DNA from 3 places in the Sphingobacterium sp. xlx-130 genome. Region 2 is predicted to be linked to each of the others. Evidence: riboswitches for the same ligand, from Rfam matches in the RefSeq annotation. Region 2 holds a riboswitch; each other region holds the start of a gene.
The links. A riboswitch is a leader RNA that binds a small molecule or an ion and turns the genes downstream of it on or off. The one in region 2 is predicted to bind thiamine pyrophosphate.

Region 1 (3,284 bases), on a different contig from region 2:
ATGTTTTGAGCTCGTCCAATATATCTAGGGTATCATTAGACGCCAAACTATCCGTACCTATAGCAATCTCACATCCATTTTGTTCAAGAATACTTACTTTAGGAAGGGTGCCCTCAATATATAGATTAGCCTTTGGACAGAGACACATCACCACATCCCTTCCCATTCTGCGGATAAAGTCTAAATCTTTTAATGAAGTAAAAGTATTGTGTACGAGGATAATTTTATTGCCCGTCGGGAGATAAGACATGTAGGTCTGTACCGAATTTCTTGCCTGCGCTTTAAAATCATCTGCAGAAAAACCGATTTGCTTATAGAACTCTAAAAAATCCCCAGTTTTGTAACGGAAAAGCTTATTTTCCTCTTCACTCTCCTGATTGTGGATTGAAATGATATTGTCATCGGAAACTGACTTCTTAAAAGCTTTAAAAAGTGCCTTAGAACAAGAATAGGGAGAATGAAGTGTTATAGAAGCATGACTAGAATCAAAATGAAACTCAAGCTCCCGCGCTTCGTCAATCTTACGATTCACTTCTTCATCATTCAATCCCAATATTTCAACAAAAGTATGATAAGCAATCTTACTTGCTTCTTTCACGCTAGCGGAAATAGCCGAATTTACATGATCGCCCACCGCTTGTATACCGCTATCGTACATCGCTCGATCTGCAGCTATCATAGCCTCACGGACAACGTCATCGTCTGCACCCCGATTTGACATCACTTCGGTGATAAATTTAACCAAACCCTGCTCTTGAGAAATTTTGCCTATCAAATGAGACAACTCCAAATGACAATGTGCGTTAATAAAACCAGGAATCAAAACGCCCTTCAAGCGTTCTATTTCTACATTATTCGGCACCGAATCATTATCATATATTCCCAAAACCGTACCATTTTCGTCCATTGCAATCACCCCATTTTTGATAGGGCTGGACGTGACTGGCATCACATAATCAGCTGAATAATAATGAACCATTTATATACCAATAGTTAGTGTGTGTGTATTTTCTAAGGGGTAAAGAGCAACCCTGTTTAGAAAATGTAAATTTAACACAAAATATTGCTTTAAACCAATACTCTTGACAAATTAAGTAATTTATTTTACACAAAAAAAATGAACTTTTGTTTTGTAAAAAAAATATTCTATGTTTGCGCCATCGAAAAGGGGTGCCTCGTTCATCAGAACATAAAGTAAGGCTGAGATTATACCCGTCTCGAGTATTCTCGGGAGCACCTGATCTGGATAATGCCAGCGTAGGGAAAGGGCGGTTAAATGTATCGCTATTGTAACCCCTTGCAATAGTTTGGTTTAACTCAAATTATTTTACATTTATGATTAAGCATCTTATTGCTACTGGTTTGCTAGGATTACTTACCATTATCGTTGTGATAGCACAGGAAAATGTTAAGGTAACAGTGACAAACAGTCAAGCACAATTGTTACATGGCGCAACCGTGACTATGGACAACACCACCAAACAAACCGACAGATCCGGAATAGCTATATTCACGATAGGTCCGAAAAGCAATCGAACAATCAAAGTCCATTATTTGGGATACAAGTCTTTTACTGGCCCATTAACCACTGGGCAACGAAGCATCAATATCATGCTTCAAGCCGCTGTTATACAAGCTGATGAAGCCTTGGTCTATGCTACCCGTGCCAAGGAAAATTCGGCGACAACCTTCAAAAATCTAACAAAAGAAGACATTAAGAAGAAAAATCTAGGTCAGGACATTCCTTACCTACTCGATCAGACTCCTGGGGTAGTTATCGGATCTGATGCTGGCGCAGGGATTGGTTATACTAATATGACGATCCGAGGCTCTGACAACCAACGCATTAACGTGACTTTAAATGGTATCCCGCTAAATGATGCCGAAAGTATGGGCTCATTTTTTGTCAACTTACCTGACTTTGCCTCCAGTACAGAAAGCATACAGATACAACGGGGTATAGGTACTTCCACAAATGGCGCCGGTGCCTTCGGTGCCTCTTTAAACATCCAGACTGATGTACTAGAAGAAAAACCCTACGCCGAATTAAACAATTCCTTCGGCTCATACAATTCTTGGAAAAACACCATTAAAGGTGGAACTGGTCTGATGAGCAACAAGTTCGCTATAAACACCCGCTTATCACGGATCGTATCCGATGGATACGTTGATCGCGCATCGTCAAATCTAAGATCGCTCTATGTCGACGCGGGACTATACACCAACAAACATACCTTGAAGGCCACAGTCTTCACGGGTAAAGAGAAAACCTATCAGGCATGGTACGGAACCCCCGAACCCCTCCTGACTGGCGATAAAGATCTTCTTATCAAATATGCAAATGAAGCTTTTGGATTATATGATGGTCCAGAATACGACCGTCTGCTAAATGCAGATAGAAAGTACAACTACTACACATACGACAATCAAACCGACAACTACACGCAGACGCATAGCCATCTGCAGTACACCAACGTTATTAGTGAAAAGTTGAAATTCAACTCCGCTTTACACTACACCCGTGGTGCAGGCTATTACGAAGAGTATCGCACAAAAGATAAACTCGTAAAATATGGGATACCTGATGTTACCGTCGGACAGGAAATCATCAAGAAATCAGACCTTATCCGTCAGCGTTGGCTGGACAACCATTTTTATGGACTCATTTACTCCTTTGACTATAGAGCTTCCGATAAATGGAACTTCATTTTTGGTGGGGGGTACAATCAGTACAAAGGAGATCATTACGGCAAGGTCATTTGGGACGAATTCAATGCCAATCCTAACCCCGGCAGCAAATACTACCTGAATGATGCACAAAAGTACGATTTTAATATGTACGTTAAAGCCGACTATAAAATAGACAAATGGCTTTTCAATTTTGATGTACAGTACCGCAACGTAAATTATACCGTAAAAGGCGATGACGACAAAATCAAAGATCTGGATTTCAACGACAAATTAAACTTTGTAAACCCTAAAGTAGGCGCCACCTATTTCCTTAACGGCAACTCAAACATTTATGCATCTTACGCATATGCAAGCAAGGAACCTGTACGTAAAGATTATGTAGAAAATCCTAGAAACGAGTTCCCGAAGCCGGAACGCATGCAAGATATCGAGCTAGGCTATCGCTTCCGTAGCGAAGGGTTTAACATAGGGACAAATGTGTATGCAATGCTGTACAAAGATCAGCTGATCCCAACCGGAACATTGAATGATACAGGAGCTGAGTTACGTATGAACATCCCTGAAAGTCACCGTATCGGATTAGAGCTTGATGC
Region 2 (3,284 bases):
ATACCAATCTTCAAATTTGAACTATCCATCATTCCAGGCAAAGATAATTAATATTAAATTAACCATTCTTTCAGCCTTTGATTAATGGTATAAAAATGACTTTTCTTATCTTCACCGATATTTTTATCTATTGACAGACGGATATTATGACTGAAAAGGAAAAAATGATAACAGGCAGACCGTATTACGCGCATACCAAAGAATTGACGACACTACGCTTAGCTGCACAACGGCTTTGCTACAGGTATAATCAGATTGACCCCAAAAACTATAAAGAGCGCAAAGGGCTCATTAGGGGGTTATTTGCCAAGACCGAGGCTATGTTTTGTGTCGAGCAGCCCTTCTTCTGCGATTATGGATTTAACATTGAGATCGGGGAGAATTTTTTTGCCAACTATCATTTGACCATCCTAGATTGTGCACCCGTCAAAATAGGCAACAACGTGATGATCGGTCCTTCAGTCTCTATTTTTACCGCTAGTCACCCACTGCATTATGAAGTGCGGAATACAGGTATGGAGTGCGCTATGCCCGTAAACATTGGTGACAATGTCTGGATCGGAGGCAATGTGGTGATCAATCCCAACGTATCCATCGGGCGCAACTCCGTGATCGGGTCCGGTAGTATTGTGACAAAAGATATTCCCGATAATGTGGTGGCCGCCGGCAATCCCTGTAAGGTCATCAGAGCTATAACCGACCAGGACAAAAACTTCTATTTTAAAGATCGAAGGCTGGATACAGAAAGTATTTAAAAAAAAACCTGAAGCGGGGAGCTTCAGGTTTTACCAAACCAATTATTAACCTAAATATGAAATTATGAAATCTTTACTTTTGGTATTAAAACGACTATCAATCCCCGTTAGTATACACGCCGCGCCGTATTAACATTTTTTAACAACCACGAATAAATTTCCTAAATATTTTTTTTTCACAACAATATCCCTTATCCTTGTACCAAATACTTTAGGGGTGTCTGTAAAATACAGGCTGAGATTTTACCCTTGGAACCTGATCTAGTTCATACTAGCGGAGGGAAAAGTAAGTGTACCAATCACTTTGCGGCTACCAATCTGTAGCGCTGCTTTTATAGCATTCCTAAAGTACTTTAATTTAAAAAATTTAGTACTATGCAGATAAAAGTAAACAATCAACCCCATCAGTTTAGCGCCGAGTTTCCCGCTACTTTATTAAGTGTGCTCGCCCTGTTGATGCCAGATCTCCAGACAAATGGTATCGCTGTAGCTATTAACAGCAGCGTGATACCCCGTGAGGACTGGCCCTCCACCCCTATTGCAGACCAAGACGAAATACTGATCATCACCGCTACTCAAGGCGGGTAAAATACCATAAACTATGACAACACAAAATACCACAATTACCACAGTACCATTTCCAAATTCAAAGAAAGTTTACCTACCTGGCAAGCTGCACCCGATCAAGGTCGCCATGCGTGAAATCACGCTCTCGCCTACCCGATTGAGCTCTGGTGGCTTAGCGGAGAATCCTCCCATAACCATTTACGACACATCAGGCCCCTATACCGATGCCGACAAATCTATTGATATCAAGAGCGGTATCGAACGCATCCGTGAGCCGTGGATCCTGGAGCGCAGCGATGTAGAGATATTGGAAAATATCAGTTCTGTGTATGGCAATGAGCGAGCCAACGACCCCAAGTTGGCCGATTTACGCTTTGACTATCAGCATAAGCCCAAAAGAGCACTAGCGCAACGAAATGTAACACAGCTCCATTATGCCAAGAAAGGAATTATTACAGCCGAGATGGAATATGTCGCTATCCGTGAGAACCAACGGATAGAGCAATTGGAAAACAGCACCGCAGGAATGAACCACCAACATATCGGGTATAGTTTTGGTGCAAATACTCCGAATGGCAAGATAACACCAGAGTTTGTCCGTGCCGAGATTGCGGCAGGAAGAGCGATTATTCCCAATAATATTAACCATCCCGAAAGCGAACCCATGATTATAGGGCGTAATTTCTTGGTTAAGATCAATGCTAACATCGGCAATAGCGCGGTGACATCCAGCATCGAAGAGGAGGTAGAGAAGGCCGTATGGGCATGCCGCTGGGGGGCAGACACGATAATGGACCTATCTACCGGAAAAAATATCCATGAAACCAGAGAGTGGATTATCCGAAATTCGCCAGTACCGATCGGCACTGTACCTATATACCAAGCATTGGAAAAAGTAAATGGTATTGCCGAAGATCTCACCTGGGAAATATTTCGGGATACACTTATCGAACAAGCAGAGCAGGGTGTTTCCTATTTCACTATCCATGCCGGCGTATTGCTGCGTTATATCCATCTCACAGCCAAGCGTGTCACAGGTATTGTCTCCAGAGGAGGTTCCATTATGGCCAAATGGTGCCTATTCCATCATCAGGAAAACTTTCTATACACACATTTCGAAGAGATATGCCAGCTTATGAGTCAGTACGATATCGCATTTTCTCTGGGTGACGGTCTACGTCCAGGGTCTATAGCCGATGCCAATGATGAAGCTCAATTTGCCGAACTGGAGACGTTGGGCGAACTCACCAAGATCGCATGGAAACACGATGTACAGGTTATGATCGAGGGGCCAGGACATGTCCCTATGCACCTCATCAAAGAAAACATGGACAAGCAGCTTGCGTGTTGCGATGAAGCTCCATTCTATACATTAGGGCCACTTACGACAGACATCGCTCCCGGCTACGATCATATCACCTCAGCCATCGGTGCTGCCATGATCGGTTGGTATGGCTGCGCCATGCTTTGTTACGTGACTCCAAAAGAACACTTGGGCTTGCCCAATAAAAAGGACGTCAAGGACGGTGTGATCACCTACAAGATTGCCGCTCATGCTGCCGACCTGGCAAAAGGACATCCCGGTGCACAGTATAGAGACAACGTGCTGAGTAAAGCCCGTTTTGAGTTTCGCTGGGAAGACCAATTCAATCTGTCGTTAGATCCTGATACAGCACGCGAGTACCATGATGAGACACTACCGGCCGAAGGAGCCAAAGTAGCACACTTCTGCTCGATGTGCGGTCCAAAATTCTGCTCGATGAAGATCACGCAGGAGATCCGCGAAAGCGTCGCCGAAGGGATGCAGCAAAAGTCTGAGGAATACATCGAGTCGGGAAAGGAAATCTATCTCTAAATGCGTATTGTCACACTTCCAGGTTTCGTTCATCACGAAGAAGCACTGATAAAACAGTTTATTACCTATCCTGAGGTCATTGTGCATATTCGAAAACCTGTGCTGGA
Region 3 (3,284 bases), 370 kb from region 2:
TTAATGCCCTTATTCGCTTTATTCCCGAGATACCCCATTCTGTAATGGTGTTTTTTTTTGTGTCCGTACGAAAGACAGGGCTCACGCCCAGATGCTGTACGTACTTTATCTCAGGAGAATCTAACTGTAGGAGGCATTCTATCGACCATCCAATATGAAACCTAGTCCCGTATTGGGCCACGATCTCACTGGGAGGCGTATCTTGTTGTCCCACGTGTATGCCCCAGGCGCCGACGGCAGCAGCGACGTCGACAGCGTCGTTAATAACGAGAGGAATTTGATACCTGTCTGTTATTTCTTTTAGCGCCTTTGCCTTTTTAACAAACTCCTGGTAATCTGTGTTTTTTTCGCGCAGCTGTATAATATCTACGCCACCTAGGATAGCTTCCTCAGCTACCTGGAGCCAAGGTAATTTTGTGCAGTCCTGTTCGGACAGAACCAGATACAGGGGATATGGAAAGTTAATCTCTTCGGGCATAGCGCTGTATATTAAGTTCGCGTTGTAAGGTGGCGGTATCCAGGTTGTATAGGGCGTCTAACAAATGCATTTGTAAGCTTCCGGGACCTTTAGCGGTTCGTGCAGCCAGCTCGCCTGTCAGGCTTAGTACAGCGACTCCGGCAATAGTTTCCTCGACAGTGTCGTTGCGGAGGCCCAAAAAGGCTCCGATCAGCGCTGAGGAGGTACATCCCAGTCCTGTAACTTTTGTCATCATGATATGGCCATTGTGGACTTCGATAATCTCGTTTGCAGAGATGATATAATCTATTTCACCAGAGATACATATGATGGATTTATAACTATCCTGAAGCTTAATAGCAGCATGAAGGGCACTGGAACTGTGAGCGGTACTATCTACGCCTTTTGTGGTAGCTTGACTGAAGTCGGCTAAGGCCAGTATTTCGGATGCATTGCCCCGGATGACGGTAGGTCGAAGGCTTAAAAGCTGCTTAAGGGCTTCATTGCGGAGTACGGAGATGCCTGCACCAACCGGATCGAGAACCCAAGGGCAGCCTATGGTGCTGGCATGAGACGCGGCTTTAAACATAGATTCGATCCAAGAGGTGCTAAGTGTCCCAATATTGATCACTAATGACCTAGATAGAGCGACCACGTCTTCGATCTCAGCAGGACTATGTGCCATTACCGGAGAGGCACCCAATGCAAGTAAGGCATTAGCTGTATTGTTCATCACAACGAGATTGGTGATGTTGTGTACCAGAGGATTGAGTGTTCTTAGTTCCTCCAGTTGATTAATGATAGAATTTACCATGCGTAAGCCAGATTTAAAAGATATGCGTTTCAAAGGCTTTGAGGAAGTGTCGGCCACAATACAATTGTATTATGCTTTGATAGGTTCTTGCTTTTCCCTACGACGGTACCAACCGTGTCAGGTTCAAAGGGTCTATCTCAGTCCGTAACAACGGACACCCCTAAAGCCAGGGTAAATATAGTCATTTCGGAAAAGAGTAGGGACTTTTTCCGTCATATTATAGTCAGTTCAACTGGAGAATGAAAGTCGAAATCACGGAAAGCAGGGAGGAGAGAGTATTGTTTAAACTCGTATTTTTGTTGGATATGATGTATTTGAGAATCGCCCTATTGCTGATCGTAATGTTTTATGGTAAGGTTGTGGCGCAAGAAATAGATGCCGCTAAATTAATTGGTATATGGAAGTTAGAACGGTCGGGTTTTATTCGAGAGGGGGTGGAAGTGATAAAGGATTTTGATGGGTGCCGTTTGTCTCGAAATTTTGTATTTAGATCGGATAATACGGTGGACTATACCTACTACGAAGGAAATTTGGATACTTGTTACGCTGCCGATGTAGAGACGTATCAGTGGAAGTTAGAAGGAGATACCTTGGTGGTCGAGTTGAGGGGGTATTTTGGGTACTATCTGTTGCAAATTGGGGAAGAGGATGAGCTTAGAATGCAGGCCGTCGAAATAGATAGAAAGCCTACCCGAGACGCACTTATAGATAAAATATTGAATACGGTGCATTTTGATGTGTATCGTAAACGATCAAGCCCCGTAAACTGCGAGGCATGTCGTTTAGTTTTGAAACTGCAATAGAAAAAAGATTTAATGAATAAGATGTATATGAAAAAACTGATTTGTTGTTTTGCTTTTATCTGGGCATTAGGTAGCGTCAAAGGGCAGTCACTCGATGTCAAGATCATACAGGACGGTAAGGTTGTGTTTCCTAGGGATGGTCTGTATGTACTCACACCAAAGAGCTTTTCATTCGAAATAAGGTCTACCGGAGTTGAGGGCTTTTTAGTAGGTGTGACGACAGACGAGTATATTTACAAGTCTGCATTGGGCAAAGCAGATCAAGAAGTGATGTGGTTTGAGGAGACAGGAATGGCCGAATCCTTGTTTAATGCCGATAAGGAGGTTTTTGTGAGTGATGAGGCGCCTAGTTATTGGTATTTTACATCAGCCGAAGACCATCGGTTTGATTTAGGGACAGGTGGAACCACTACTTCCTGGCAAGCATTCCGGACCGTCAACAGTTTTTATGACATGGCAACAGGCGGGTCGGTTTCCGTTAAGAAAATTAAAAAGCCTTTATACTTTTTCTTTTATCTTCCTGTCTACGATGAAGACTATAATCTAGTAGACAAGAAATGCCTATTTAATGCTCAATTGAATTGGGCAAGGCCATTATAACAGTACAGATGTTTGTTCTTCTTTCATCTGTGTTATTAACTTATTGTATCTTGATGAAATAGAATGGTTCGGAGATTGCTTATCTTTTTCTGTTGGTAAAAAGTGTATAGGGTTGATAGAGATCTCCTCCGAGGTAAGTAGGTATTCTTCTTTGAGTTTACCTTCTAATCTCTCGTAAATAGTAAGTTTATAATGTGTCGTCATGAATAATATTCCTCTCTTTTATCAGTATGCTCACCAAATATGCAAAATAAAGGAGTGTTTTACGTGTTTTTTGAGGGTAGTAAACGGGTAGTGTACCTGGTTTTGAGGGGTAGTCGTGTTTGTTTTTTAAAGCTTAACTTATTGTATTTGAGTGTTATATTTGTTTTTTTTGTTTGTAGGCAGAATGGCCGATGTCCCGGATTGTCCCTGGTGTATATTAGTAGGTAATTTTGTTTGACATTTAAGAAAGGTTGTATTTAATTTTTATCTAGCCTTATTCCCATAAGATACATTCAGATTAATCAATCAAGAAAAAGATTAAATAGATTGCAGCTGTATGGTTTATTACGGAGGATACGGGGAAGTGCGTATCAAAACCAATCATGAAATATGGCATATTGATCGG

Region 1: linked by a shared signal. The riboswitch ahead of G7B18_RS14425 (TonB-dependent receptor) and the one ahead of thiS (sulfur carrier protein ThiS) in region 2 are both predicted to bind thiamine pyrophosphate.
Region 3: linked by a shared signal. The riboswitch ahead of thiM (hydroxyethylthiazole kinase) and the one ahead of thiS (sulfur carrier protein ThiS) in region 2 are both predicted to bind thiamine pyrophosphate.

Annotation. Positions count from the first base shown of each region.
Region 1 covers NZ_WFKN01000008.1:105,131-108,414, reverse strand. Annotated here, with positions in the region: gene G7B18_RS14430 (amidohydrolase family protein) at 1-979, opposite strand, end outside; TPP riboswitch at 1,157-1,281, shown strand; gene G7B18_RS14425 (TonB-dependent receptor) at 1,336-3,284, shown strand, end outside.
Region 2 covers NZ_WFKN01000006.1:151,443-154,726, forward strand. Annotated here, with positions in the region: gene G7B18_RS12100 (NAD(P)H-dependent glycerol-3-phosphate dehydrogenase) at 1-32, opposite strand, end outside; gene G7B18_RS12105 (sugar O-acetyltransferase) at 147-755, shown strand; TPP riboswitch at 959-1,055, shown strand; gene thiS (sulfur carrier protein ThiS) at 1,131-1,343, shown strand; gene thiC (phosphomethylpyrimidine synthase ThiC) at 1,357-3,177, shown strand.
Region 3 covers NZ_WFKN01000006.1:523,480-526,763, reverse strand. Annotated here, with positions in the region: gene thiE (thiamine phosphate synthase) at 1-478, opposite strand, end outside; gene thiM (hydroxyethylthiazole kinase) at 462-1,271, opposite strand; TPP riboswitch at 1,349-1,443, opposite strand; gene G7B18_RS13800 (lipocalin family protein) at 1,511-2,074, shown strand; gene G7B18_RS13795 (hypothetical protein) at 2,102-2,674, shown strand; gene G7B18_RS13790 (hypothetical protein) at 2,669-2,878, opposite strand.